4 regions of the Lujinxingia sediminis genome follow, and region 3 is predicted to be linked to each of the others. Evidence: riboswitches for the same ligand, from Rfam matches in the RefSeq annotation. Region 3 holds a riboswitch; each other region holds the start of a gene.
The links. A riboswitch is a leader RNA that binds a small molecule or an ion and turns the genes downstream of it on or off. The one in region 3 is predicted to bind cobalamin.
Positions count from the first base shown of each region.

Region 1: it holds a riboswitch for cobalamin, as region 3 does, so the genes downstream of both, EA187_RS08865 (ribonucleoside-diphosphate reductase subunit alpha) here and EA187_RS17500 (TonB-dependent receptor plug domain-containing protein) in region 3, are expected to answer to the same signal.
Region 2: it holds a riboswitch for cobalamin, as region 3 does, so the genes downstream of both, EA187_RS18885 (aspartate aminotransferase family protein) here and EA187_RS17500 (TonB-dependent receptor plug domain-containing protein) in region 3, are expected to answer to the same signal.
Region 4: it holds a riboswitch for cobalamin, as region 3 does, so the genes downstream of both, EA187_RS10655 (hypothetical protein) here and EA187_RS17500 (TonB-dependent receptor plug domain-containing protein) in region 3, are expected to answer to the same signal.

Region 1 covers NZ_SADD01000003.1:284,820-292,174, forward strand. Annotated here, with positions in the region: gene EA187_RS08855 (OBAP family protein) at 202-1,035, shown strand; gene EA187_RS08860 (ribonucleotide-diphosphate reductase subunit beta) at 1,532-2,551, opposite strand; gene EA187_RS08865 (ribonucleoside-diphosphate reductase subunit alpha) at 2,548-4,935, opposite strand; cobalamin riboswitch at 5,119-5,327, opposite strand; gene EA187_RS08870 (hypothetical protein) at 5,601-5,909, opposite strand; gene dnaN (DNA polymerase III subunit beta) at 6,580-7,355, shown strand, end outside.
Region 2 covers NZ_SADD01000018.1:46,115-53,469, forward strand. Annotated here, with positions in the region: gene EA187_RS18875 (hypothetical protein) at 158-1,102, opposite strand; gene EA187_RS18880 (MFS transporter) at 1,328-2,539, opposite strand; gene EA187_RS18885 (aspartate aminotransferase family protein) at 2,841-4,175, opposite strand; cobalamin riboswitch at 4,464-4,678, opposite strand; gene EA187_RS18890 (hypothetical protein) at 4,919-5,458, shown strand; gene EA187_RS18895 (peptidase associated/transthyretin-like domain-containing protein) at 5,564-7,355, opposite strand, start outside.
Region 3 covers NZ_SADD01000014.1:32,120-39,474, forward strand. Annotated here, with positions in the region: gene EA187_RS17485 (metal ABC transporter permease) at 1-410, opposite strand, end outside; gene EA187_RS17490 (metal ABC transporter ATP-binding protein) at 438-1,226, opposite strand; gene EA187_RS17495 (metal ABC transporter substrate-binding protein) at 1,274-2,227, opposite strand; cobalamin riboswitch at 2,411-2,632, shown strand; gene EA187_RS17500 (TonB-dependent receptor plug domain-containing protein) at 2,646-4,802, shown strand; gene EA187_RS17505 (NHL repeat-containing protein) at 4,799-6,010, shown strand; gene EA187_RS17510 (cob(I)yrinic acid a,c-diamide adenosyltransferase) at 6,382-7,011, shown strand; gene EA187_RS17515 (hypothetical protein) at 7,064-7,355, opposite strand, start outside.
Region 4 covers NZ_SADD01000005.1:55,501-62,855, reverse strand. Annotated here, with positions in the region: gene EA187_RS10680 (hypothetical protein) at 1-415, shown strand, start outside; gene EA187_RS10675 (Ig-like domain-containing domain) at 402-1,190, shown strand; gene EA187_RS10670 (thioredoxin domain-containing protein) at 1,244-2,206, opposite strand; gene thrS (threonine--tRNA ligase) at 2,525-4,339, shown strand; gene EA187_RS10660 (hypothetical protein) at 4,441-5,115, opposite strand; gene EA187_RS10655 (hypothetical protein) at 5,112-5,579, opposite strand; cobalamin riboswitch at 5,735-5,966, opposite strand; RNA gene ffs (signal recognition particle sRNA small type) at 6,080-6,170, opposite strand; tRNA gene EA187_RS10645 (tRNA-Ser) at 6,235-6,321, opposite strand; tRNA gene EA187_RS10640 (tRNA-Ser) at 6,362-6,448, opposite strand; gene tadA (tRNA adenosine(34) deaminase TadA) at 6,453-6,965, opposite strand; tRNA gene EA187_RS10630 (tRNA-Arg) at 7,188-7,261, opposite strand.

The DNA.
Region 1 (7,355 bases), on a different contig from region 3:
CTGTAGCAGCGCTACCGCGAATCCCTGACGACACAGCCAGCGTCGTCCCGGGGCGCTCGGCATTTAACCCGACCATCCAATTACTCTGGGAGGAGCTGAATGAAACATCCGCTCAGTCGTAGGTCGTACCCCGTCGCTTCTTCGCCCCGACACATCACCTGGCTCAAGCTCTGGAGTGTGAGCTGCCTCTCTCTGGCCCTGATGCTGATGGTGAGCTGCTCCTCAAGCAGCCCCAACGTGACGCCTCAGGGCCGCGAGGCCAGCGCCGAAACCCGGGCGGTGGGGGCCAGCGCCGAGGTGCTTCAGGGCGCCGGCGCCCCCTCGGCGTTGGACATTCATCTGGTGGGTTTTCATCCCATGGCCGACGACCCCTCGATCCAGATGGAGGCCCATCACTTCTGCCGCCAGGTCAACGAGGACTTTGCCCAGTGCGCCATCTTCGACAGCGACGGCAGCGACGCCAACTTAAACGGCGTGGAGTACATCATCTCCTCGGTGCTCTACGAGCAGCTCCCCCAGGAGGAGAAGCAGTACTGGCACCCCCATAACTACGAGATTCTCTCCGGTCAGCTCGTCGCCCCGGGGCTCCCCGACGCCGCCGAAAATGCGCTGATGGAGAGCAAGATCAACAGCTACGGCAAGACCTATCACCTCTGGCATACCGGCAACGTCGGAGCCGAAGGCGACGAGCTCCCCTTAGGCGCCCCCATGCTGGCCTGGTCCTTCAACGCCGACGGGGAGCTCGATGAGACCTTGCTGGTCGCCCGCGACGAGGCCCTGAACTTGGATACCAACCAGATTCGCCAGGAACGCGCCGTGCTCATCGATATGGCCGAGCCCCAGGAGGGCGTGGACATGTTGGCCGGCGCCTTCCCCGATCGCGAAAAACCCGTCGGCATCGAAGATCGCGAAAACAGTCGACAGGGCCGCGGTGGCGGGCCCATCACCCCCTCCGAGGAGAAAAAAGACTCGGAGGAGAAGAAGGACGAGTCCAGAGACACGCGGGAGAATATGAACGACAGCTCCGCCGACTGAGTTTTTTGATGCGTTCTTCGCGACCCCCCCAACCCGAGCGCATCCAGAGCGACGCCTGGCACCCGAGCGCTGATCGAGATCGCGCTCGAACTCGTACTGGTAGCTCGTACTCGTGCTCGTACTCGTACTCGTGCTCGGACGCGCCCCACCAGCGGCTCTCACGAATCGCCCACATCGTGTCCCCCCCAAGCCCCACAACCACCCAACCACCCAACCACAACCCGCACACCCCCCAACCCGACGCGAACCCGAAATCCCGAGCGCATCCAGCCGCTCTCACGAATCGCCCCACATCGCGAACCCCGGCGCTCCACAACCACCCAACCACCCAACCACCTATCCACAACCCGCACGCCCCCCCAACCCGACGCAAACCCAAAGATCCGAGCGCATCCAGGGCGACGCCTGACAAGGAGATAGGGATGAAGCTGTAGCAACGCTACCGCGAATCCCTATCGACGCCGTCAGCGTCGTCCTGGGGCGCTCGGCACTCGGATCAGAAGTCTTCGTCGAACTTAACCTCCCCCTCGACCGCGACCTGGTAGGCGGAGACGCGGCGCTCAAAGAAGTTGGTCACTTCCTGAACGTCCTGCAGGTCCATAAAACTCAGCGGGTTCTTCGTGCCAAAGATCTCGGGCATCTCCAGGGTGCGCAAGCGCTGGTCGGCGCAATGCTCCAGGTAGGCGCGCACATCCTCCACGCTGAGCCCGGCCACTCCACCTCCGAGCAGATCCTCGGCAAAGAGCGCCTCGCAGTCGACGGCCTCCCGGATCATCGTCTGCACCTCAGCGCTGAGCTCCTCGTCAAAGAGCTCCGGCTCCTCCCGGCGAACCGTGCGCACCACCTCGAAGGCAAACTCCATATGGGCGCTCTCATCGCGAAACACCCAGCTTGTCCCGGCGGCAAGCCCGTGCAAGAGCCCCCGCGAACGCATGAAATACACGTAGGCAAAGGCCCCGAAGAAGAAGAGCCCCTCGATGCACGCCGCAAAGCAGATCAAGTTGAGCAAAAACTGCCGGCGATGCGCCCGTGTCTCCAGCCGGTCGAGCCCTTCGATCGAGTCCATCCAACGCATGCAAAAATCGGCCTTGGCCCGAATCGAGGGGATGTTTTCAATGGCCGCAAACGCCTCGTGACGCTCCTCAGGATCCGGCACATAGGTGTCGAGCAAGGTCAGGTAAAACTGGACGTGAAGCGCCTCCTCATAGAGCTGCCGGGCCAGATACATCCGCGCCTCCGGCGCGTTGATATGCTGGTAGAGGTTGAGCACAAGGTTGTTGGCCACGATCGAGTCCCCGGTGGCAAAAAACGCCACCAGCCGCTGCACCATATGCGTCTCGGCCTCGGTGAGCGAGTCGCGCAGATCGTTGACATCGCTCGAAAAATCAACCTCCTCCACCGTCCAGGTGTTCTTAATCGCGTCGCGATACATCTGGTAAAAACTCGGGTACGTCATCGGGCGAAGCGTCAGACAAAAGCCCGGATCCAGCAGATTGTCGGGTCGTTGAATACTCATTGGCAGGCCTCACAGATCTCGGGGTTTTCCAGCGAACAGGCAATCGCCTCGCGTTGAGGCACCTCGACTGTCGTCTTGGTGATTCGCGTGGCCGGACGCGAGCGCAGGTAATAGGTCGTCTTCAGGCCACACTTCCAGGCGTAGAGGTACATCGAGGAGAGCTGTCCCAGGGTGGGGCTCTCAATAAAGAGGTTGAGCGACTGACTCTGGTCGATAAATGCGCCGCGCTCGGCGGCCATCCCGATAAGCGAGCGCATCGGGAGCTCCCAGGCCGTGCGAAAGACCGTCCGAAGCTGCTGAGGCAGCTCTTCAAAGGACTGCACCGAACCTTCGGAGTTCTTGAGACGCGCGCGCATCCGCTCATCCCACAGCCCCAGCTCCTGGAGCTCGGCGACCAGGTAGCGGTTGACCTGAACAAAATCCCCCGAGAGCGTCTCCCGCTTAAAGAGATTGGATACCTGGGGCTCGATGCACTCGTAGCACCCGGCGATCGAGGCGATGGTCGCCGTCGGCGCAATCGCGCAGAGCAGCGAGTTGCGCAGCCCGACCTTCTGAATCCGGGCCCGGAGCGCCTCCCAGCGCGCTGGCTCCTCGGGGCTCACCCCCCACAGGTCAAACTGCAGCTGGCCGCGCGCGGCCCGCGTCTCTTTAAACGCGGCGTGCGCCCCGTGGGCCTCGGCCAGGTCGGCGGAGGTCGAGAGGGCGTGAAAATAGATCTCCTCAGAGATCCGCTTCGAGATCGCTCGCGCCTTCGGGCTGTCGAAGGGGATCTTCATCTGAAAAAACACATCCTGAAGCCCCATCAACCCCAGCCCCACCGGACGCCACCGATCGTTGGACGCCGCCGTCGATGGAATCGGGTAGTAGTTAAGATCGATGACCCGATCCAGGCCTACCACCGCGGTGCGCACCGTCTGTGCCAGCTTCTCATAGTCGACAACCACCTCCCCCTCGGCGTTTTTCAGGGTGTGCCTGGCGAGGTTGATCGAGCCCAGGTTGCAGACCGCCGTCTCCTGAGCCGAGCTCACCTCGATGATCTCCGTGCAGAGGTTCGAGAGGTGAACGCGCGCCCCCTCCTCGGCGGTCTGATTGCAGGTTCGGTTACTCGGATCTTTAAAGGTCATCCACCCGTTGCCGGTCTGCGCCAGCGTCCGCATCATCCGCCCGTAGAGGTCACGGGCTCGCAGCTCGCGCACCGCCAGCCCCTCCTTCTCGGCCTGCTCGTAGCGCCGATCGAAGGCCTCCCCATAGAGATCTGGAAGCTCCGGCACCTCCTTCGGGTCAAAGAGACTCCAGGATTCATCGGCCTCCACCCGTCGCATAAAGAGATCCGGGATCCAGTTGGCGATATTCAGGTTATGGGTGCGCGCGGCTTCATCGCCGGTGTTATCCCGAAGCTCCAGAAACTCCTCGATGTCGGCGTGCCACGGCTCCAGATACACGCAACACGCCCCCTTGCGCTTACCCCCCTGATTAACCGCCGAGACCGACGCATCCAGGGTCTTGAGCCAGGGCACAATCCCGTTGGACTTCCCGTTGGTGCTCTTAATGAGCGATCCCCTCGATCGCACCCGATGAAACGCCGTGCCAATGCCCCCCGAGAACTTCGAGAGCAGCGCGATATCGGTATAGCGCTGGTAGATCGCCTCAAGCTCATCGGCCGGGGAGTCGAGCAGAAAACAGCTGGAGAGCTGCTCAAATGACGTCCCGGCGTTAAAAAGCGTCGGGGAGCTTGGCAGATACTCCAGCCCGGAGAGCAGCGCGTAGAGCTTCTCGGCCTGCGCCATATCCTCACTCAGCGCACACGCGATCCGCAGAAAGAAGTACTGCGGCGCCTCCATCACTCGCCGGCTCTCCGGATGCCGCTGCAGGTAGCGATCGTAGAGCGTCTTGATCCCAAAATACTCAAAATGCGCGTCGCGGCTGCGATCGATGAGCGCGTCGAGCTCCTCGTGATGGGCCTCGACAAATCCCTTGAGCCGCGCGTTGTAGCGCCCGACCTCATAGCCCCGCTCCACGCACCGCGAGAAGCTGGTGATCCCCTCGCTCTGCAGATCATCCCCAATCCGCTGCGCCAGCAGTCGCGCGGCCAGCTTCGAGTACTGCGGCTCCTCCAACATCAACGACGAGGCGACCTGAATCGAAAGATCGTCGAGCTCCCGGGTCGACGCCCCATCAAAGAGCCCCCCGATCGTGCGCACCGCCACCCGCGTCGGATCGACCCGGGACAATCCCCGGGCGCAGCGGCTGATCGCGGCGACAATCCGCTCCAGGTCAACGCGTTCATAGGTGCCGTCGCGTTTGACGACACGCATCCCTCCCTCGTCTTTTCCCCCCTCATTCTCGTCGCTCTGTTCTGGCAGTGTTGCAGAAGTGGTGGTCATCTCTCATCCCTCGCTGCTCGGGTCATACGCGGGAACGACCAACCTCTTCAGAGCTCTCGGGCGCCTGACCCCAAAAGTTCCTCCAAAGTCGACCAGCGCTCCCGCGAGCGAAATGGGGCTTTGGAGGGCGTCTTAACGCTCACCTCTCTAAAAGCTCCCGAGTCGGACTGGCGCGGGATGTCTCCCCGGCGCCAGGCGCTGGCAGGTCTTCGGGCTCTCGAGCGCGCCCTTTTAAAAGGCACCTACTGCCCACCGCTTCCCAGGCTCTCAAGCCCAGTGCCATTGGTGGGGGTCGTTCTCGAATACCGCTGCGGGGCAGCTCCGGAGTCTCACCGGATTCCCTCTTCGGTGTCGCGATCATCTCGCGAAACACCAGCACGCAAACCACATAGAGTGGATCCCCCCCGTGGTCAACCACAAGATGTTGTGTTTCGAAGGCACGTCCGCGCCAACACGCGCTCCTGCCATCAGCCCCCTTTCGATGGGCGTTCCGGCGCGTGGCGACGCGTGAGTCTTTGCGGCGAGTCGTTTTGAAAAGAACGACGCCCCCCTGCACTTCGGTCTTCACCATCACGCGGGAAGAACTCGAAAAGGAGGGGGGCGTTATCTGATCATGGAGATGTTTCTGGCCTGCTCAGCGCGCTCCGCTGCTGCGCAGGCAGGGCCTAAAACTCCACCCGGTCGCCCGGGCGCAGGTTGCCGTCATAGCCCGGATCATCGCCCTTTTTCTGGCGGGCCTTGCGCGCGTTCCACGCCGCGCTCCCCAGAAAGGCCGGCGCGGCCACCACGCATAAGGGGCACATCACCGTGCCAAAGGCCGCAAGCCCCGCCACGCTCAACGCCCCCATCGCCCCGCCAAAGATCGTGTGCTCCCGCGCGCGGCGGCGGTACTCGCAGGGCGCTTCGCCCTGGTGTTGCTCCTCCTTCACGTGGATCGAAGACGCGCTCCCCTGGCCTGCTCGTTGTGTCACCATCTCAACCTCCGCAGCTCTCTCGAAGCGGCCCCCACTCACCATGAGGGCGCTCCCATCATCATCATCAGGGCCCCGAGCCACTCGCCCACCATCGCATCGTGTCGCGCTGCGGTGGCATCGGCACCCCACACCTACGTCCTGAGAGGAAAACAACGCCCGCTCACCGAACCTTCCGCCTCGCCATCGCACGACCTTCTCGAACGTCAAAACGCACCCGACTCCCCCCCCTATCTGAGCTATTTGATCCTTAAGCGATCGACCTTGATGAGAGAGCCCTGTGGAAAACTCTGTGAGAAACCCTGTGTTAAAGCTGTTAATCCACAACTGGAAAACCTGGGGCAAACTCGGCTCTCAGATTCTCCCCACATCTCCCACAGCCTTTCCCCGATCCGAATGTGGATAAATACTCGAAGTATTCAGGTGCTTTAGCGCTGCTCTCCACATTTCCACAGGCCCTACTTCTTCTACGTACCTCAAACACACCAAACCTTTTTTGTCTTTTGGTAGAAGATCCGTGACTGTGGAAAACTCCTGAGGCTCTAAGGGGCGCAAGCTCGCGAGTTACAAGGGCGATTGCCACTTGAAACCCTCCTCAACCTGTGGTGGATTGTCAGGGCTTACGAGCCGGGAAATTTATAAAAACCCAAACCTCTCCGCGGAGACGCGCTCCATGAAGATTCGCATTTCCAGCAAGACGCTCACCGACGAGCTCTTCAAACTTCAAGGCGTCGTCAGCCACCGCAGCACGCTGGCCATTTTGTCCAACGCGCTCCTGGTGGCCGAGGGCAACACGCTGACCCTGCACGCCACCGACCTGGACATCTCCGTGTCCACCTCCTGCGAGTGCGAGGTGCTGGAGCCGGGCAAGGTCACCCTGCAGGCCCGCAGCCTCTTCGACATCGTCAAAAACCTCGAAGAAGACACCCTCTCGCTGGAGACCGAGGAGAACCACTGGGCCAAGCTCAAGAGCGGCAACGTCAACTGCCGCATCGTCGGCACCCACGCCGATGAGTTCCCGCACCTGCTCGACATCGCCGGGGTGGAGCTCTTCCCGATTGGCACCCGTCGCCTGCTCGACATGATCGAGAAGACCCTCTTCAGCGTCTCCACCGACGACGCTCGCGCCAACCTCACCGGGGCCTTCTTCAAGGTCACCAACGAGAAGACGCTTCTGATGGTCTCCACCGACGGCCACCGTCTCTCCAAGATCGAGACGAAGCCCGAGGAGTTCGACGCCGGTGGCGACATCCCCGCCGCGCTCAACAAGGGCATCATCATCCCCCGTAAAGGGCTCGCTGAAATCAAGCGCACCGTCGATGCGAAGAGCGATGAGCTCAGCTTTGGCATCATCGACAACAACATCGTCTTTAAGAGCGGCCCGATGAGCCTCTCGGTGCGCCTGATCGAGGGGAGCTTCCCCGACTTCACCCAGGTGCTGCCCAAAGA
Region 2 (7,355 bases), on a different contig from region 3:
GGGTGCAAGGTGGCAGGCTGTCGCAAGGTGGCAGACCCGCTGAAGATCAGCTCGCGCGCGCTCTCTCGGCTCGCACCAAAAAAAAGGGCGACCCGCAAAGGGGTCGCCCTGTTCAATCTGCCCGAAAACTCAATGCGGCTCCCGGGGTTTCAACGTATCAGCCCGCATGGGCCTCACAGCCACCAATATCCTGGCAGATCAACGTGGTGCCACACTCGCCGGCGGCCTCATTGCAGTCTTCGCGCGGGGTGTAGCCCTCGGGACAGACGTCGTAATTCGTGGTGCAGTCGACCACCGGCCCGCGGCAGTAGGCGTTGACCTCGGGACAGAGCTCGACGATGAAGCACATCCGGTCGGCGTCCGGCCCCAGGTCCACGGTGCAGTCTTCGGGGGCGACCGCCTCCAGGCCTGCCGGGCAGGTGTAGGAGGCCGGGTCGCATTCCCCCGGAGCACGGGAAGCGCAGTAGATGGTGGTGCCGCACATGCTCACCTCCCGGCACTCGTCCTGTCCATCGCAGCTATCGACCTGAACCTCGGCAGCCTCACAGACCGGCAAGGCGTCACAGATATCGATCTGTGGCGAGCAGCCGTAGGTTTCACCGCAGGCACTCAACTCGATGCACCCGTCAACCCCCTCGCAGCTCTCCACTTTGGTGAACGTGTCGTCACAGCCGGCAAGATCCACGTCACAGGTGGCTTCCTGCGGCACGCAGAGCACCTGCTCGTCGCAGGCATCCACCGCGCGGCAGTCTTCGTCCGCGTAGCCATTGCAGCTCTCCACTTCGGCTTCATCGGCCGCGCAGACGGGCACGTCGGTGCAGCTTCCCGCCTCGGCGCAGAAGATGGTGGTGCCGCAGAGAGTAACTTCATCGCAGGAATCGAGTCCCTCGCAGCTGGCCACCTCCTCAAAGCCCTCATCACACGACGGCAGCGCCAGACAGGCATCCTGCGCTCCGGCATCCCCGGCATCTTCATCGGGAAGCACATCCTCCTGCCCCACATCCGCTGGCTCATCAACGTCGGGGTCCGAGCTACAGCCAGCAATCAAAGCGCTCGCCAGAAACATCACCACGCTCAGGCGCATCTTCTTCATCCATGTCATCGCGTCTTCCTCATAAGAATCATCAAACGATCCACGCCCTCACCGGGGCAGCGTGAACCCGTTCTGGCAAAGCAGCCAGCGCCAGACAAGAAGGAAGGGATCGACCAACGTCGACGTCCCCTCACTGCGCCGTGAGCAGACATGGATGCCGATGGATGCGAGCCCGAGCGCGATGCGTGCACGACGCAAAACGCGGCCGCGTCATCAACCCGAGCTCACGTCGCACTACGGACGACGCCGCCAGAAGGGCCGCCCCCCCACCACCGGACGGTAGGGTTTCTGCAACTCCGCTCCCACCCCCTCGCGCTGCGTGGTGCGGTAGAGTGCAAAGAGCCCGATCGCCGCCTGGATCACCGCCACGCCCACGTAGAACCCGCCCGGGCCCATGGCGTCCATCAACGCAGCCACCCCCACCGGTCCGGCCGTCGCCCCCAGCCCGAAGACCAGCACCAGGGTGCTGCTGGCGGCCACACGCTGACCCGGGCGCAGGTGATCGTTGGCGTGCGCCATCCCCAGCGCATAGACCGGCATCGAGAAACCTCCCACCAGGAAGATCAGCCCCAGGGTGAGCGCCGCGCTCTGCCCCATCATCACCCAGGCCACAAGCGCCAGAGCCACGCTCAACGCGCTGGTCAGCACGATCACCGCCCGTCGCGCAAAACGGTCGCTGAGCCTGCCAATCGGAAACTGAAGGATCGCCGCGCCGGCGATGAGCATCGCCATAAAGATCGAGATCTCGGCGACCGAGAGTCCGACCTCCTCCCCGAATACCGCGCCCATCCCCAGAAGGGCTCCCGTGGAGAGCCCCGCCCCCGCGCACGCCATCACCCCCAGCGGCGAGAGCGTCCAGAGGGCGCGCGGACTCAGGCGCTCCTGCTCCTCGGAGGGCTGTGGCGCGCTGGTGGTCAGCGAGATCGGCACCAACGCCAGCGAGATCAACACCGACGTCAGCACAAAGAGCACGAGCTCCGCCGGCGAGCCCACGTTGAGGAGGAGTTGTCCCCCGCTTAAACCTACGTACTGGACGACCATGTAGAGTGAGAGAAGTTGGCCCCGTGTGCGGTTATCCGCCCGATCATTGAGCCAGCTTTCGGCCACCACATAGACGCCGGCATAACAGAACCCGGTCACCAGGCGCATCAGCCCCCAGAACCAGGGCTCAAGAATGAGACCGTGCAACAGGATCGCCGCCGAGGCCATCGATGACCACGCCGCAAAGACCCGAATATGCCCCACATCTTTGACGATTTTCGGCGTGAGGGTGGAGCCGGCCAGAAAGCCCACATAAAACGCCGACATGATCGCGCCGGTCGCCCCGGTGCTAAAGCCCTCGATCGAGGCACGAAGCCCCAGAAGGCTCGTCTGAAGACCGTTTCCCAGCATGATCAGCGCGATCCCCACCAGGAGCGCCCAGGAATGTCGAAGCGCGCTTTTCACCCTGCACCTCAGCCTCAATCAACACGATATGACACCGCGCAGCGCGCGAACTGCCGCGCTCTACTCGAATCCCACTCGCCGAGCAAGCACCGCAACTACGCCGTGAGCAGAAGTCGACGTCGATGGCTGCGAAGTCGAGAGCTTCTCGGGCAAGGCGCGAAACTAACGCTGCCCGAGGTGCTCTCAACGCAGCAGATGCTCGAAGAGGCCGTCGCTCACAGTCCCCCCCTGCCCCTGGTCGTTTAAGATACCCCTCACCGAAGCGCCCGCCGGCGTTGTACCGCGGGCGCTCGCCATGCGCTCAGCTCAGGTCTTGAAGCAGACGTTCCAGCATGGCTCCCAGGGTTTCGATGTCATCTTCGGTGACGTTGAGGTGAGGACGCAGGCGAATGGTATCGGCCCCGGCCCCCAGGAGCAGAAGATTCTCGCGATCGCGGGCGCGCTGAATCAGCGTCTGCTTGAGTCCGGGAGTTCGCATCGAGAAGCCCTGGTAGAGGCCGTAGCCCCGCACGTTGTACATAAGCTCGGGGAAGCGCTCGGCCAGCCCCTGGAGCATCTCCACAAGCAACGCGCCCAGCGCCGGAACCTTCTCGATGAGACCTTCGCGCTGCACGATGGCGTACTCCTGAACAAAACGCACCATATCCGCCAGCGTGCCCCCCCACGTGGAGTCGAGCACCCCGAGGTCGTCCATTCGGTTGAGCATATAGACCACCCCGTTGCCGAGCTTCTTGCCGCTGGCCACCGCCTGCGGGGGATGGGGGAGATCGAAGGCGTCAATCGTGAAGAAGGTTCCGGTAGCGCCGCCGGCGGTCTGAACCTCGTCAAAGGCCAGCGGAATTCGGTGGGCATGGCAGAGCTCGGAGAGCTTCTGAAAAAAGGAACGCGGCGCGACGCGGTGGCCGCCGGCCCCCTGAATAGGCTCCAGGATCACGGCGACAATCTCATCACAATAATGCTCAAAGAGATTCTCCAGAACCGTCAGGCAACGCTCCACTTTCTCTCGGGTTTGGGCCGGACTCTCGCTGGTATCCAGGGCCGGAAAGGGCACCTGCAGGTTGCCCGGCACAAGCCCCTGAAAGTCTTTGGTCATCACCGGATCATGAGAGACGCGCGTGACGTTGAGAGCGAAGACGGTGCGCCCGTGGAAGGCCTGATCGAAGTACACAAAGCGTCGAGCGCGGGGCGTCTTCCCCTCCGAAAGCAGGCGTTGATGATGAAGGTTGATGAGGTACTTCATCATGTTCTCAACGGCCTCCGCTCCGGAGTTCACCGCGTAGACCTCCAGCCCCGGATTCTGCATGCACCGCGGGCCGAGTTTATGAAGGGTGCGGTAGTACTCCAGACACTCGGGGGTGAGGAAATCCGGGTTCGCGATCTTGTTGTTCGCAGCCACCACCAGACGCCGGGTGTATTCGGCCTCATAGAGCCCGGGGTGGTTATGAGCGATGAGCTTGGCGCCGTAATATCCCGCCCAGTCAAAGAGGCGGTTGCCTTCAAGCGTCGCCAGGTACATGCCCTCCGAGCGAGCCAGGTCGACGACAAAGGGGTGGGGTTCGGCCAGCACGTAGGCGTTGAGTTCTTTGAGAAGTGCGGCGCTGCCGGGGGCAGCAGGGGGCGCGGTGAGTTGGGGCATGAAAGACCTCGACAGACGTCAGAAGGGGGGCAAACCCCCGGGATCGCGGGAAACGAGCCTGATGTGGGAATGTGGGGGCCGACGGCTGCTCGCAGCCTCCCCGCGCGGTGGCGTGGGGCGAGCTAAGGAAAGAGCGGAGGCCTGCGATCGGTACGATCCCGGGAGGAAAACAAGCGGGCGAAAAAGCGCGCGCCAGACACAGGGAGAGGGTCCGCACAGAGAGGCACTCTGAGGTGGACCGGCGGCGCTCCCACGGCACGGCCAGGTCAAACCGATCCGGGATGGCTCTCCCTCGATCGGATGCGGGCAGGTCTTCGGGCTTTTGAGCGAGTCGCCCACCGATAGGGGGCGCGTGCCTACTGTCCACCGCTTCCCGGCCCCACGGGGGCCAGTGCGTCAGGTGTGGAGGTCGTTCTCAAGTACCGCTGCGGGGCAGCTCCGGCATTCAACCGGATTCCCTGTTCACACGCCTTCAACACAAGAGCAGCTCAAGACGTGCTTTGTCCCCTGGAGCGCCTTTTCCAGGCCTCCCGGGGAACACCAGCATGGCCGGGACGTTAGGCGCTGACTTCAGCGGGTGTCAACGCAATTTGCGGGACGGACGTGAGGAGGCTGATCGGCATGTGTTCGCCGCACTCCGCCCCCCGGCGAAGTCTGGGGTGGTCGCTTGCCTCACAGCTCCCCGGACATCGCCAGCGCGATTGCCACTAACGTTCGGAACACTCCCGACGGCACAAACGCGCGTGCAGACCACCTTCGGAACACTCCCGACGACACAAACGCACGTGCCGATTGCCTTCGAAACACTCCTGACGACACAAACGCATGTGCAGACCACCTTCGGAACACTCCTGACGACACAAACGCACGTGCAGATTGCCTTCGGAACACTCCCGACGGCACAAACGCACGTGCAGATTGCCTTCGGAGCACTCCTGACGACACAAACGCATGTGCAGATTGCCTTCGGAACACTCCCGACGGCACACACACACGCGCAGACCACCTTCGGAACACTCCCGAGGGCACACACGCATGCGCAGACCACCTTCGGAACACTTCTGACGACACAAACGCATGTGCAGATTGCCTTCGGAACACTCCCGACGACACAAACGCACGTGCAGATTGCCTTCGGAACACTCCCGAGGGCACACACGCATGTCCAGACCACCTTCGGAACACTCCTGACGACGCCGGAACGACCGCAAAACGCGTTCGGAAGTGCTTACAAGCGAAAAGGACAGGGGCTGCAGATGGTCTTTGAAGATGCGTACCACTAAAAACCCCCGACCGTTTCGACGGTCGGGGGTCATATGCAGAAGTAGAACCTTATGTCGCGGGGACAATCGAAGAGGAGCGACTTAGCGCTCCTCCCCCACCATCACTCACTCCGCGCCGCACTGGGCATCGAGCGGCGAGGGGTGAATCGACTGGCAGTGCCCCTGGTCGATGGAGCCGGGGATCCCGTTGAGTTGCACCGGCATAATACGATCCGAGTTCAGGCACGAGGTACCCATCCCGCTCTGGCAAGAGCCGACACTGACGTAGACCGTCCCCGACAGGCTCAGCGGCAGATTGAGCGCCCAGTTTCCTGTGGCATCACTCACCGTATGGGCCACCACCGGCCCCCAGGTAAAGGGGTCTTCCATGCCCGCCTCGCAGCTGCGCGCCGGGTAGCTCGAGTACACATACACCGGCACCCCGGGCGCCGGAGTCGTCCACCCGCCGAGCGAAACCGAGCTCTGCAGGCACGCCGTCTCTCCGGCGCCCAGCACCAGCGCATCGGCCTCAGCGCACTCGCCATCGCCACACTCGGCCACAGTCGCTCCTACCGTGCTCGCCATACCGGAGGCGACCTGCCCCTGGCCGTCGAGCGCGCTCAACTCCAGCTCCGCATTGAGCGGAACCTCGATGCAGTAGCCGCCCTCACTATCGCTGACCGCCGAGAAGAACTGCGCACCCACCGCGCCCTCGTGCACCGCGTACACCGTGGCGCCCTCGACCGGAGCATCTTCGCTATTGAGCACCTCGCCACTGAGACAGGTCCCCTGGTCGAGAAGCTCCACAGTGACCTCCAGGCACTCCCCTTCGCCCTCGCCAGAGCAGCTCGCGGGAACATCACTTCCGCTCACCGTCACCGGACCACCGTCCTGGTAGAGGAAGTCAGCGTGGTAGGCCCCCACGTTCAGCGTGCCGTCGAGCAGAAAATCCATGCACGCCTGCCCCTGAGCATCAGTGAGGCTCGTGCCGACCAGCGCCCCCTCAAAGTCCAGGCCATCGCCCTGCACTGTCGCCCCCGGGATGGGCTCGCCGGACTTCGCATCGACGACGGTGATGTTCACGCAGTTGCGCAGCGAAACGGGCTTATCAGCGTTCCACCAGCTGAAGTGCGTGGCGTCGCACTCCGCCAGACGTTGTATCCCCGCCTCGGTCACAGCGCACTCGCCCTCCTGCACCCAGCGGGCCTGCGCCAGGTCGAAATGCCAGAACTCAATGGCGTCGCCCGCCTCATAGGCTTCCAGGGCCTCAGGGATCACAAACTCCACGCGCGCCGACTCGCCATCGGCCAACTGCAACTTCTCGCCACCCTGCCAGAAGGAGATATCCGCCATCAGCACGCTCAAGATCGGCGTCTCCGGCCCCCCCCCTTCCGGAAGCCCGATAAGCGGCCCCGGCATAAAGCGGGCATCTTCGGTGGTCGGATCGAGCGAGGCAATCGTCGCCTCAACCTCTCCGTTCACCGGGTTGCCCTGACCGTCGACGAGGCTGTTGGCAGGCAGGCGAACCCGCACATTGCCGCGTGAGATGACGGCGTCCGCATCGTGGTTAAAAACCTGCGCCGGCCCCAGGGGAAGGAGCCGAAGGATCGCATGGGCCTCAACCCCCTCCTCGGCCTGATGGACCGGGTAGTCCAGACTCGACGGCGCATATCCCTCGGCCTGCACCTGCGCCAGAAAACGCGCCGCAGCTTCCGGCGCGTCGAGCACCACCTCACCGGCCGCATCACTGAGCAGAACCTCCTCGCCATGACGCACCTGAGCCCCTTCGACCGGAAGCCCCGCCTTGTTAAGGATCTTCACCCGCAGGGCCATCGCCGACCGCGCGATGGGGTCTTCGGCATCGGCATCCGGCTCTTCAGCGTCCGGAGCGTCGGCGTCCTGATCGGCGGCGTCCTCG
Region 3 (7,355 bases):
GCCGAGCCGTGAAGCACCGCTTCGACTTCGTGGAGTTCGTGGGCGATCAGCGGACCCAGCAGCAGGACCAGCGCCGTCGGTACGATGAAGGCCACGCCCAATAGCGCATCCCGTCCCAGCGTGGGGCGCTCGCCAAGCCAGACCAGGCCAAAGACAACGAGGGTGGAGAGGAGAATCGCCAGCGCCGGGGCCAGGAGTTCGGCGAGGAGGCCGGTCAGGCCCAGCTGCGCGCTCAGGTAGAAGGCGATGGTGACGCCCAGGGCCGAGGTCTGGCTGAGTGCGGCGCTGACGAAGACGATGCGGCGGCTGACCACGTAGACGCCCAGCAGACCCAGGCCAAGGCCTGCGATCATGGCCGTGAGAATGGGGTCGCGGTAGAGGTCGCCGTAGAGCGCCAGGAATTCAAACATAGGGGTGCCGGCGAAGATCGGAGAGGATCAGTGGGTGTGGTGCGGATCATCGAGACAGTCTTTCAGGCATTCCTCGATGGCGATGTGGCCGCGGCGGTCGATGCGCATGATGCGGCTTGAGGCGCTGCGCGCAAGGGCGGAGCCGTGGGCGATCATCATGACCGTGACGTCGAGCTGCTGCTGGATGCCGTGGAGAAGTTCGATGGTGGTTGCTTCGCGCTCCGGATCCATGGATGCGGAGGGCTCGTCGAGGAGCAGAAGTCGGGGCTTTCCGAGCAGGGCGCGGGCCAGGAGGATGAGCTGTTTCTGACCCTCGGAGAGCTCGCGGAAGAGGTGATCGCAGAGGTGGGCCATGCCCACGACCTCCAGGGCGTCGAGGAGCTCGTTGCGGCGGGGGCGGATGCGCAGCGCGCTTAAGCCCCGGCCGCGGTGCAGGCCCGTGGCGAGGACGTCGAAGACGGTGGCGGGCAGCATCGGGTCGAGGGTGCGGGTCTGGGGCACAAAGCGCAGGGCGTCGGCCGGCAGACTCCAGTCGATGCGCCCGCTTACCGGTGGGATCAGCCCGATGAGGGTTTTGAGCAGGGTGGATTTTCCCACGCCGTTGGGCCCCTCAATGAGCATGAAGGTGCCCTGGTGGAGGTGAAAATCCAGGGGACCGAGCAGGCCCTTGCCGCCGTAGCCGCAGACCAGCCCCTGCACCTGCAAGAGCGTGGGCTGCCGGGAGATATGATCCTCAGGCAGGCAGGGGGGGATGGGCTCGTGGGGGAGCTCTGAGGGCTGGTCGAAGTTGGGGCGGAGATCGGTATCGGCGCTCATGCAACGCTCCCGAGCAGAGGTTCGGGGAAGGGGCTCAGGCCGCCACATCAGGGGGCCAGGGCTGGCTTCAGAGTCTCATAGATGCGCTCGGCCAGCGCTTCGAGGTGCTCGACGTAGCGCTGCCCCTCGGAGGTCTGGGCGGGCAGTCGCAGCAGCGTGGCGTCGGTGCGCTCGCTGAGCTGCTCGGCGGTGCGCGTGGGATAGTAGTTAAGCTGGAGGATGGCCGGGACATTGCGCTCCTGGATCGTCTCCACCAGGCGCGCGACGTGGCGGGGGTTGGGCGGGACGCCCGGCTTGGGTTCGATCTGCATCACGTCGGTGAGGCTGAGCCAGCCGGCCACGTAGGTCCAGGATTTGTGGTAGGTCACGACCTGGCGGCGCTCAGCGGGGAGCTCGCGAAATTGCAGCTCGAAGCGCTGGGCAAGGCGGATGAGGTCGCGGGCCAGATCGCGGCTGCGCTTTACGTAGGCTTCGGCGTGGGGTGGGTCGAGCTCGGCCAGGTGGCGGCCGAGCGCCAGCGCCACGCGCGCACCCTGGCGCGGATCGGTGGTGTAGTGGGGGTTACCGCCCGGGTGCACATCGCCCATCGTGCGGTCGACCGGACCGCGCGGAACATCGGCGGCGACGATATGCGCGGAGGCGTCAAAATAACCGGGCTGGCCGGCCTGAATCTTCGGGTTGCGTGCGCCGGTGATCAGCGTGGGGAGCCAGCCTACCTCCAGGTCCATGCCCACCAGCACGAGCAGGTCGGCGCGGTGGAGCAGGGGAACGAAGCTGGGGCGAGGATCGACGAAGTGGGGATCGTCGCCGGGACGCACGAGCACCTCGACGGTGCCCTGGTCGCCGAGCACTTCGGTGGCGATGGCGCCGAGATCGGGAGTGGTGGCAACCACACGAAGTTCTGCGGAGGCCGGGGAGGCCGCCATGATCAGGAGGGTGGCGATGAGGCCGAAGAGGGCGGTGATGATGGCTGGCTTTCGGCGTTTAAGCGGGTGTGACATCGGAGCTCCATCCCGGTGGAGAGGCATCTGGTTAAGCGCGATAGCTCTGGGCGCGGTGCGTCGGGCGCGGACCCTAACGTTGAACAGCCGTGAATGCAAATGTATTGCAACAACACTCGGAGCGATGCGCCAGGGGCGCGATTGACTTCTGTGGGAGGGCGCTGCGATAGTCCGGCTGAGCGCCTTCTCTTGAGAGATGCGCTTCGTATCAGGGAACCCGGTGCAAATCCGGGACGGTCGCGCCACTGTGTGCAGCGAGCTGAAGGCCAGGAGCCACTGTTTTTTCGGAGAAGCGTGCTTCTCCGGCGAGATGGGAAGGCGGTCGGAGGCGATGAGGGTCGAGATGTTGACGTCGACGCTCGGGAGCTGTGAGTCAGGATACCTGAGCACCATGTCTCTTCGCGACAAAGAGCAGCTCATGACCTTGGATCGGATGACAGCCCCCGGGGGGCTTAAGCGCGTGGTGTGCGCGCTGGCGTGGTGCGCCGGGGTGGGCGTGTGCGTCGACCTTGTGCCGGAGGCTGCGGCCGGGGAGGCGGAGCGCGCGTCTGGCGAGGTTGTGTCCGTGTCTGGTGTGGAAGGTGTTGAAATTATTGAGGTATTGGCGTCGTTGGCGCAGGCGTCTTCCGAGGATGAGGGAGAAAGCGATGACGACGAGGGCGGAGAAGATACCCTGCGGGGGCGCACGGTGGTGGGGGATCGGAGTGCGCGCGAGGACGCGCGCCACCCTTCGGGCTTTGTAACGCGGGTGCGGCTCGGGGAGAGCGTGGCGGCTTCGGAGACGCTGGGGGCGTCGCTGGAACAGGTGGAGGGGGTGCAGCTCTCACGGGCGTCGAGCCCGGGGCAGCCGGCCTACGTATCGGTGCGGGGCGGCAGCCCCCGCCAGCTCGTCGTCTACCTCGACGGCCTGCGCCTGAGCTCGCCGGCGGGCCTGGGGTTTGATGTGGGGCAGCTCGGGGTGGGCGGGCTGGCCTCGGCCGATGTGTTTCGCGGGGGGGCGGCGGTGGTGCACGGGGCCGGGGCGCTGACGGGCTCGGTGCAGTTAAACCCGCGGATGCCCACCCCCGGGGTTCGCGCCAGCGCGCGGCTGAGCGCCGGGAGTTTCGGGAGCGCGGGCGCGCAGGCCGCGTTCGGTGTGGGCGGGCGGCGTGCGGGGCTGCGCCTGCATCTCGGGGTGCGCCGAAGCGAAGGCGATTTTGGTTTTGTCGATAACCAGGGAATCGTGCAGGCCCGGCGTAATAACGACCACCGACGCTTCGGCGGCGGGGCCACCGGCGTGCTGAAGGTGGGCGATGGCGGCGAACTTCGCCTGACCACCCTGGTGGAGGAGGGCGCCGGGGGGAGCGCTGGCCCCTCGGAGTTTCAGCGCTCGTTTGAGCTGGCTCGGGTCGATGATCATCGCCGTCTGGCCAGCCTGCGCTACACCTTTGAGGGGGAGCGCTGGCAGGCCCACGCCGACCTCGGCGCCCAGGACCGCGCCTACCGCTACGAGAACGCGCGCGGCCATATGACGCTGGAGCATGTGGAGGCCCACTCGCGCCAGCAGACGGTGGCGGCTACCGGCGGGGCGCGGCTCTTTGCCGGGGCGCATCTCCTCAACTTCAGCGGGGAGCTTCGCGCGGAGCGTTATGAGGCGGCGGACGGCGCGGCGACCCTGGGAGCGGAGCGTCTCAATGCGGCGCTGGCGCTCTCGGAGGAGTGGCTGCTGGCGGGCGATACGCTCAGCCTGGTGGGGGCGCTGCGCGGCGAAGTTCTGCGTGAGCAGGGGTCGGATTCTTCCATGGATTCAAGGGTTTATGCGCCTGTCGTTCCGGCCATCGGTGCGATCTGGCGGGCGCATCCGCGGCTGGAGGCGCGCGCCAACCTGGCCAAAACCTTTCGCGCGCCGCATTTCGATGAGCTCTACCTCTCGACCGAAGCGGTGCGCGGCAACCCCGATCTTTTGCCCGAAGAAGCCGTGGTGGTCGATGCGGGCCTGCGCCTTCGGCTGGGCCCCGGGGCCAACTCGAAGGCGCTGGAGCTGGGGGCGGCCTATTTTCATAACGCGATCGGGCAGATGATCCTCTTTTTGCCCATCTCGGCCTACGTCTACCAGGCCCAGAACCTCTCCGGGGCGCGTGCGCACGGCGTGGAGGCCACCCTGGGGTGGGCACCTTTTGGGCGCGTGCGTCTGGACGGAAGTTATACGCTGACACGCGCCTACCTCACGATCGACCAGGGAGGTATCCCCGCGCAGCTTCCGCATCAGCCGCGCCACCGCGCCTTTTTGCGCGCGACCCTGGATCTGGGAGGGCTGGTTTCGACCGAGACGTTCCGAACCTTTTTGAGCGACGCGCGCCTTCAGGCCACCGCGCGGTATCGGAGTCGGGTGCAGCTCGATAATTTTGGCAGCTTGCAGAGCCCCGGCGCGCTGCGCCTGGACCTGGGCGGCCGCGCGAGCCTGGGAGGCGGGCTGAGCCTGGGCGTCGAGGTGCAGAATGTGCTCAACGACCGGCGCGCGCAGGACTTTTTGCAGCGTCCGCTTCCGGGGCGCGCGTTTTTTATATCTCTGGCAGTGCTGGCGGAGGGTGAATGATGGCGTTCAAATATGTCAATACGATCAACGGGTTGCGGGTTGCTGTGCTGCTGGCGAGTTTCGTTGCGGCCTGTGGCGAGCCTGTGGATGAGGCGCAGCCGGCAGGTGAGCTTTCGGAGGTCTGTGAGGAGGGAGGCGCAAGCTATGAGCTTTTTGTGGACCCGCGCCTGAGCACGACCGGCCCGCTTGCCAACGACCTGGCGGTGGGGCCGAGCGGGCTGTGGGTGGTGGAGAGCGGCGCCAACACGTTGAGTCTTTTTGAGGCGGAGCGGGAGCGTTATGTGGCGGGGGCGGCGGCGTTGGGCAGCGATCGCAACCCTTATACGGTGGCGGTGGAGGAGGGGGCGGCGCCCTCGGGGGCGGAGCGTCTCTGGGTGGCTAATTATGCCTCGCATAGCGTGAGCGTGGTCGACGGGCAGACGGGCGATGTGCTCGCTGAGATCGAAGACCAGGCGCTCAAAAATCCCTCGGCGGTGGCGGTGGGGGAGCGCTACGTGTACGTGGGCAACGTCAACTACCTGAGCGTGGCCGAGGGTTTCGGGGAGGGGAGCGTGGCGGTGATCGGGCGAGACTCGCTGGAGGTGGTCGCGAGCCTGCCGACGGCGTTTAAGAACCCGCATTCGCTCCGGGTGGAAGATGTGGATGGGGACGAGGTGCTGGTGGTCAGCTCCGCCGGAGAGGTGGTCTTTGGGGGGCAGGGCGTGACGCTTCGGGGGGAGGCGGGCGTGGAGCTCTGGCGAGTGGGGGCGGATCCGACCTCAGCGGAGGTCGCTTCCTACGCCCTGGGTCAGCGCGAGGGCTCGGTGGTGGGGGCGCCCGGGCGGCCGGTGCGTGTGCCGGGCACCGACACACTTTATTTTAGCAGCGCGACCGCCCCGGTGCTCTTTGCCTTTGATCTTGGGGAGACCCGCTGGCTGCACGATGCCTCAAATCCTGTGGAGGTCTATGCTTCGAGCGGTGATGCCACGCACAGCCTGGCGGTCGATAGCGCCGGGCGTCTGTGGCTGACAGCGTTTAATCAGGACGCCCTCTATGTGTGGGATACCCGCTGCGATAGGCTGGCGGCCGGACCGATTCCCCTGGGACAGGTGGACGATCTGGTGGAAGGTCCGCAGTCGGTGACGATCGTCGAGGACGCCGAGGGTATTGACGCCTATTACCTGCTCTCCAACGCCAACTCGCTTGGGCGAGTGCGGGTGCATTGGTGATCGGGTGCCAGGCGTTCGTACACGAGCCTGATCGGGTGCCAGGCGTTCGTACACGAGCCTGATCGGGTGCCAGGCGTTCGTACACGAGCCTGATCGGGTGCCAGGCGTTCGTACATGATTGTGCAGAAGATCGGGTGCCAGGCGTTCGTACATGATTGTGCAGAAGATCGGGTGCCAGGCGTTCGTACATGATTGTGCAGAAGCTCGGGTGCCAGGCGTTCGTACATGATTGTGCAGAAGCTCGGGTGCCAGGCGTTCGTACATGATTGTGCAGAAGCTCGGGTGCCAGGCGTTCGTACAAGGATGTGCAGAGAGATGGTGGTGGTAGTGGTCTAAGTCGTTGATAACGTGTTGAAACATGTGAGGTCTAAATGAGCAGCGAGCAGAAGAAGGACGACAAAAAATTTCAGGACCCGAACATCGCGATTAACCGCGTCTATACGCGTAAAGGCGACGCCGGTACCACGCGGCTGGTGGGCGGTCAGAAGGTGAAGAAGAGCCACGATCGCATCGAGACGTACGGTACGGTCGATGAGCTCAACGCGGTGGTGGGGGCGGCGCGCCAGACCATAGCCGAGGTCTATGCGGGTCATGAGGGCTTTGAAGATCTGTCCAAAGTCCTCTTTAAGGTGCAGCACCAGCTCTTCAACCTGGGGAGTGTGCTGGCGACCCTGCCCGAAGATGTGGGCCCGAAGATGCCGCGGGTCGATGCCGAGGATGTGGCGGAGTTGGAGGCGCTGATCGACCGCTACAACGAGGATCTTCCGCCCCTGCGCTCCTTTGTTCTGCCGGGGGGCACGCGGCTGAACGTGGAGCTGCACCTGGCGCGCACGGTGTGCCGGCGCGCCGAGCGCCTGGCGGTGAAACTTGGCGAGAGCGAGGAGGTCGATGTGCAGGCGGTGGCGTATTTGAACCGGCTGAGCGACGCGTTTTTTGTGTTCAGCCGCTGGGCCTCGGTGGCCGCCGGGAGCGATGAGGTGCTCTGGGATCCCAACGTCTGAGTCGGCTTTTTTTGGGGGGGGAGCGCGGATGGGGCGGCCTGGCCGGGGCGGATTAAAAGCTGATGTTGAGGCCGGTGGCGAAGGCAGCGCTGATGTTGAGCGCCGGGTCCAGGTCGGTGAGGTAGGCGTGCACGCGGGGGCGCAGGTAGATGCCGGTGCCGTAGCCAACTTGAATAAGAAGATCGAGATCGAGCGCGGCGGTGAGCACGGATCGGTCCGGGTTGGCCTCTTCGCCGCGCACGGCGGTGCCCAGGGCCAGGGCCACGTCGAATTGCACCCTTTCGGTGCTGCGCCCGGCTGAGGCGAAGAAGCCGCCGACGATCATAACCGGGTCGTCGTAGCCC
Region 4 (7,355 bases), on a different contig from region 3:
CAAACTCTCGCGTTCGCCTTCGACACCGCCTTTTCCGGCAGACCTGCTGGCTGCCGCCTTCGCCGCAACGCTCGTCCTCCCCCTGCTTGTCGCTCCGGCGTCCACGCTGCACCTCCTCGGTGCCGACCCGCTCCTGGCCTTCCTGGGCATCCAGCCCGCCCGCATGATCGCAGCCGGCTTGATCTTCGTCGCCCTGCTCTTCACGCTCTTGCCCGACACCCTCTCCCGCACCACCCTCTCCAGTACGCGTTACGCCCTGCTCGGCGCCCTCATACTCATCGCCCCTCCGGCCTCCCTGCTCGCGCTGACCGAGCTCGCTACGATCACTCCGCTCGGCGTCGCCTCTACCCTCTCCCTGGGCGCAGGCCTGCTCACCACTCTTCTCACCTGGCAGACCCCACGTGCATCGCCATAACGCTACCTTGCTCCGCCGCATCGGGACGCTGACGCTCTGCCTCGGCCTGGCGAGTTGTGGCCCTATCGAGCCGCCACCACCGACGGATGCCGATGGTGAGCCGATTCCGCGACCGGCCCCCCTGGACGACTGGTTGCGCGTGGTTGAGGTCACCCCCTCACACGCCATCGCCGTGCGCCCCACCATCGAGGTGCGCTTCAACGCCTACCTCGATCCCGGCACCTTTAACTCCTACAGCGCTCTCTCACTGCGCTCCGGCGGTCTGACCAGCGGCGGGCGCATTGACTACCGCATGACCCGTAAAACGCTGCGTCTACGTCCCCGTAGCGATCTTATCGAGGGGCTGCGCTACACCCTCTTTGCCTCACGCGATCTTCGCAGCGTCACCGGCGCACCGCTCTTTCCCGACACGCCGGCTCCGGAGCGCTTCACCGACGCGTCGCTTCCCGGCTCCCCGCCCCTGGACAGACCCGAGGTACGTTGGAGCGACATCGCCCCGATCGTGGAACGCTCCTGCAACGCTTGTCACAACGATCCCGGCTGGAGGCTTCCTCGCCTCACACCCGACGCTCTTCGACAGACCCGATCCACCCAGGTCGATGCTCCCCTGGTGATGCCTTTTGAGCCGGCGCAATCCTACCTGATGCATAAGATCCTGCCCGACTATCCCCTGCGACGCTTCACCGTCCAACCTCCCCCTTACAGCGACGCGCCCCCTCTTAGCCTCGATGAGATCGAACGTATCGAGGACTGGATCGCACAGGGCGCGCGCTGACGCGCGCGCCCTGTGCATGACGCCTGTTCTAACTTTGACCTCTTGCGACGGCCTTACTCAGCTGCCGCTTCAGCCTTAACCGCAGCCACAATGGCCTGCGGGGTGAGCTGACCGGTGTAGCGCTTGCCGTTGATGAAGAGGCTCGGCGTGCCCTGCACACCGGCCGCCATACCTTCCTGACGATCCCGAGCCACGAGCGCGCCGATCTCCTGCGACTTCAGGTCTTCCTGAAAACGCTCGTAATTCAAGCCGAGCTGACGCGCGTAAGCCTCAAGGCGCTGCGGGTTGAACTGCTGCTGGTTGGCGAAGATCAGGTCGTGCATCTGCCAGAACCGCCCCTGCTTATGAGCGGCGTTGGTCGCGCGCGCGGCCAGATCCGAGAGCGGGCTCCCCAGCGGGAACTGCTTGAAGTAGATGCCCACGTCATCGCCGAGCTGCTCATGCACCGCGCTGAGCACGCCGGCAGCCATGCGGCAGTAGCCACACTGGAAGTCCGCAAACTCCACAATCTTCACATCCGCCTCGGCCGAGCCTTTCACCGGCACACCTTCGAGCACGAAGTTATGGACGCGGTCTTCGTTCTTCTGCTGCTCGGCAACACGCTGCTGCGCGTCCTCGCCAGCGCCTTCCGCCAGCGCCGTGACCATGGTCGTGAACGCCGTCTCGGCCTCCTCACAACGCTCTTCCTTCTGCATGCACGCGTTGAGGCTCTCGGTGCTGTCGGGGCAGGGGCAAAGCTCACCCTCAGCCATCTCGGTCAGGCGAGCGCGCTCGGCAGCTCCGAGCTTCGAGAGATCCACACCGGGATACTCCACCGACGGAGCTCCCGCCCCGCCCTGGCCGGGGGCCTCGCCCTTTGCCGCACCCTCATCAGACGCAGCACCCTCGGCGCTCACCACGGGCGCCTCAGCCTGGGCGTCCTCTTTCGAGCCAGAGTCGCACCCCAAAAGCGCCACCACCATGGCTACCATCGCCAGCACCAGGGCCGACTTCTTAAACCGCTCGTTTTGTTTCATCACTTCGTCTCCAGGCTCTCTGTAGGTCTACTTTTCTCAGGCCAGCCCCGGCTTCTCAGAACAAAGGCTCGGGGGAACTGGCTCAAACATCGTCGCGGGCCGGGCTATTCAATGGGATCGACACGCGCATCGTCAAGCGACGCCTGCATGTGCCCCCTCCCTCGTCGACTTTCCCCTCGCTGCACTTTACGCTCGCCAGCCTTTCGGGCTAAGTCACTGTCTGCTGCGCTCAGACGCGCTTCACAACCCCTGTGCTGCGGCCCACCTGCCGCAACACGCCTTCACGATACGATTGACCTCTTACCCCAGGAGAGCCCCATGGCGGAAGCACCCAACGATAAACGCGCCGATAAGTTGTATCGGGTCCGCCACTCCACCGCCCACCTGATGGCGGCCGCGATCCTTGAGATGTTCCCCGATGCGCGCCTGGCCATTGGCCCGCCCATCAAGGACGGCTTCTACTACGACTTTGAGCTCCCCCGCGCCCTCTCCCCCGACGATTTCGAGGAGATCGAAGAGCGCATGACCAAACTCGTCAAGGCCAACGTCCCCTTCAAATACGAAGAGTGGGACAAAGACAAAGCCCGCGAGTTTTTCAAAGACCAGCCCTACAAGCTCGAACTCATCGAGGGCATCGAAGGCGACACCGTCTCCACCTACGAGAGCGGCCCGCTTATCGATCTCTGCGCCGGCCCGCACGTGCGCTACTCCAAGCAGTGCAAGAACTTCAAACTCCTGAAGGTCGCCGGCGCTTACTGGCGCGGCGACGAAAACCAGCCGATGCTCCAGCGCGTCTACGGCACCGCCTTCCCCACCCGCGAGGAGCTCGACCAGTACCTCCTCATGCTGGAGGAGGCCAAACGCCGCGACCACCGCAAACTGGCCCGCGAGCTGGAACTCTTCGACTTCAACCGCCTCTCTCCGGGCTCGATCTTCTGGCGCCCCAAAGGCTGGACCTCCTACCGCGAGCTCCAGAACTACTTCCGCGAGATCGAGGCCGAGCAGGGCTACGAGGAGATCTGCAACCCGCTGATCTATCACGAAGATCTCTTCGCGCAGTCCGGCCACCTGGAGCACTACCAGGACACCATGTTCAAGCTGGAGGCCCACGGTCAGAACTACTGCCTCAAGCCGATGAACTGCCCGGACACCATGCTCTACTTCAAGAGCAAGAAGCGCTCCTACCGCGAGCTCCCGCTGCGGGTGGCCGAGTTCGGACACCTCCACCGCAACGAGCTCCCCGGCGCGCTGGGCGGCGCCACCCGCGTGCGCCAGTTCTGCCAGGACGACGCCCACATCTTCACCACCGAGGAGCACATCACCCAGGAGATCTCCATGCTCCTGGAACTCGTCGAGCGCACCTACGGCATGTTCAACATGGAGTACGACGTGGAGATCTCCACGCGCCCCGAAGATTTTATGGGCGAGGTGGAGCTGTGGGACAGAGCTGAGGGCGCGCTCAAAGAGGCGCTGGAGGCGGCTGGCAAGTCCTACACCATCAACGAGGGCGACGGTGCCTTCTACGGCCCCAAGATCGACTTCCAGGTGCGCGACTGCCTGGGCCGCTCCTGGCAATGTGCCACCATCCAGCTCGACTTCCAGCTGCCTCGCCGCTTTGAGCTGACCTACACCGCCAGCGACAACGCCGAGCGCACCCCGATCGTCATCCACCGCGCCATCGCCGGCAGTCTGGAGCGCTTCTTCGCCATCTTGCTCGAACACCTTGCCGGAGCCTTCCCCACCTGGCTTGCCCCGGTGCAGGCGGTGATCGTGCCCATCACCGACGATCAGAACGACTACGCCTGGCAGGTCGCCCGCGACCTCAAACGTTCCGGGGTACGCGTTGAGGTTGACGATCGCAGCGAGAAGATGGGCTTTAAGATCCGAGAAGCGGAGACCAAAAAGATCCCCTACATGCTGGTTATCGGCGGACGCGAGGCCGAAGCGCATAACGTCGCGCTGCGTACCTACAAGGACGGCCGTCGCGGTACCCTCCCCCTTGCCGAGGTCAAAGCGGAGATCCTCGATCGCATCGCCAACCGCACCCTCGACGTTGATGTGCAGGTCAGCGGCCTGGCCACGATCGTCGAAGACGCCCCGAGCGGCGAAGATATGGCCGAGCGCGGGTATTGATGGTGTCCCGATGGACAACGCGATCTGCTGAGGTCTGAACCCCAAAAAAGGCCGCGCCCCCCTCGGGAGGCGCGGCCTTTTTTTTCAATCATTACAAGAACTTACTCAGCGTTGAGAATGCCCACCGCGTCCAGATCAAAACCCTGGCTGGGAGTGGCACCCACGCCCCAGAGGTCCCGAATGCGCACGTAACGCGCCCGGCTTAGACCCACGTCCGCCAGGTCAAAACCATCGCCGCCGGTGAGCTCAAGCGAGAGCGTCGGATGCTCCAACGCGTCGTACTCCTGCGTCGGCGTCCAGCCGGCGCACCCCGTATAAGGGGGAGCATCGTCCGGGGTAGAGTCGCAGGCAAAATGCACCCATGTCTCCCCGTCTTCGCTCACCGAGACTTCGCCCAGCTCGGCAAAAACCTGCTCGGGATCGCCATCGGCGTAAAAAGGGTTTTCAAAGACCACGAAGTCCGCACCGGGACCGTCGACGATGACGCGATCGCCAAAGCCCAGCACGATCTCCCCACCATCTCCAAGGCTCAAGACATCGAGCGACGCCGCGAGCTCTCCTTTGCCCTGCGGCGGCCCCAGCACCACGTCGGGCAACGCCTGTTCGCCATAGCCGGCACCTTCACCCGGCGTAAACGAAACCATCTCACTGGCGTAAGGGAGCCCCTCCCACCAGGGTGCAGCATCTACCGGCGGGACCGCCTCGCCACAGCCCACCGCCCCCCCGGCGGTGACGAGCATGGCAGCGAGCAGACCATGATGGATTCGCTTCATCATAGGCGCGTCATCTTCGTCCAGGAGAAGCCGCCGCAGCCGCCGTTTTCCGGATCGCTGGCGTCAGCGTCAGCCTCGATCGCGCGGGCCTCTTCGACCGTCTGCTGATCGAAGGCCGCCATGCAGTAGTAGAACGAGTCATCGACCAGCTCAGTCCACACGATCACATTGTAGGTGTTGGGGCCGTATTCGGCGTCAGGGGCGTTCTGGGTGATCGCCACGCGCTCGGTGTTGTCGTACTCGGTCAGAAGCATCGGGCCCCAGACCTCCTCGGTGATCGTCTCCTGACCGCCGAAGTTCGTCGCCCACTCGCCGGCCACCTCAATGCCTTCCTGCTGATCATCGGGCACCTCGCAGTTGGTGCCCTCGCAGTCGGCCGGCTCGTCGGTCTCGCCACAGCCCATAAAGGACAGGCTCGCCGCCAGCACCAGCGCCATCAAATCCGCCCGACTTTTAAGCGTCTTCATCTCGATCTCCATCACAGCATGCTCCGGATGGCGATCGAAGGTCGGCAGCGGGACAACCCCGACTCAACGCCCCGGCCTTCAGGCCAACGACATCGAGGATCGACGCGCGCGCGCCGGATCTGCTGCGTTCCTCTCGCTGCCTTCCCGAAGCGATTGGGGGTAATTCTCCACGCAGCAATATCCTGGCTCTCGGATCTTCTTTACGCGTGCCCTTCCCGAAGCGTTAAGAAGCCTCAGTGGGTTTAGCTGCGCCGGCCTATCCAGGCCGGGCGTGCTTACGCGCTCATCACCGATCACAGTTGCGGGGGCAGCGCTGGTGTCACACCAGCTTCCTGCCGCGTCGAGCCCGGCCCTGTTAGCACCGGGACGTGTACCGGGTCAATCGAACTCGCCGACAAGCGTCACGAGGCCGAAACACGCCGAATTTTGAACCAAAAAAAATCCCGCGACACCTCAAACGAGATGTCGCGGGATTCTTTATTCTTTGCGAACTGCTCGACCCTCAAGCGGCCAGCGCACACCCTGAACCTGGTCCGCTGCTTCCTCCCGGACCTGACGGGGTGCCAGGCCAGCGGTCGCACTGGCCGCTCAGGGGTCGAACAGCCCCACCCTAGCGGGGCATCAGGCAAACCGTCAACCGGCCACCTGTGTCGAGCGGAGAGAGAGGGATTCGAACCCTCGATACGCGTAAACGTATACACGCTTTCCAAGCGTGCGCCTTCAGCCACTCGGCCACCTCTCCAGAAAGATCTCAACCTGCGAGATCTTTAAGAGCGTACAAACGGAGGGGGTGGGATTCGAACCCACGGTACCCGTGAAGGTACACTTGATTTCGAATCAAGCGCCTTCGACCACTCGGCCACCCCTCCGCACTTAAGATGATTCTTGTGTTGATGAATCATCTTTTATTACCGCCGCGTTACGTTTCTCGCGAATCGTGCGGAAAAACTCACTTAAAACTCGCCCGCAGGCTGCTGACAGGACACCTTCTTTGACCTCAATCCGATGATTCAATCGAGGATCTTCACCCATCGCAAACAACGAGCGCATCGCGCCGGCTTTCGGGTCTCGCGCTCCAAAGACCACCCGACCTACACGCGCGTTAACTAACATTCCCGCGCACATCGGACAGGGCTCCAGAGTGACATAGACCGTACATTCATGGAGTCTCCAACTGCCCAGGGCTTCTGCGGCGCGTCGCACCGCAATCAATTCCGCGTGGGCTGTGGGGTCTTGCCAGCTCTCGCGCCGGTTAAAGCCGCGAGCGATGACCTGGCCTTTATGAACGACGACTGCACCGACCGGGACTTCGCCCTCAGCCTGTGCGCGCTCCGCTTCTTCCAGAGCTTGCATCATAAAGATGTTGTCGACTTTCTTTCGTGCCAATGTAAGACCCTATGGCGCCGTGAGACAATGGTGCCGCCTTTGGATGCGATATCGAGAGCGAACTGAGCAAGGCGTAAACCGCAGGCGATGCTTTAGCATCGTCGAGGATTTACAACACAGCTCAGTTTGCTCTCGATGCAGCAGACATGGCGTCAACGTTGACTTGCGGTGCCGCACTCCGAAAACAAAGAAACGCTCTTAGGAACTAAGAGCGTTTCAAAGTGCACCTGGAAGGGTTCGAACCTCCAACCTATGGTTCCGTAGACCATTGCTCTATCCAGTTGAGCTACAGGTGCGTGCTATGTGCTTGCTGCCGGTGTTTCTGTACCGCCCGGCGTGGTCATTTTATTAACACCGCCTTTTCGGTCTTGCAAGCTCTTTTTCGACTTT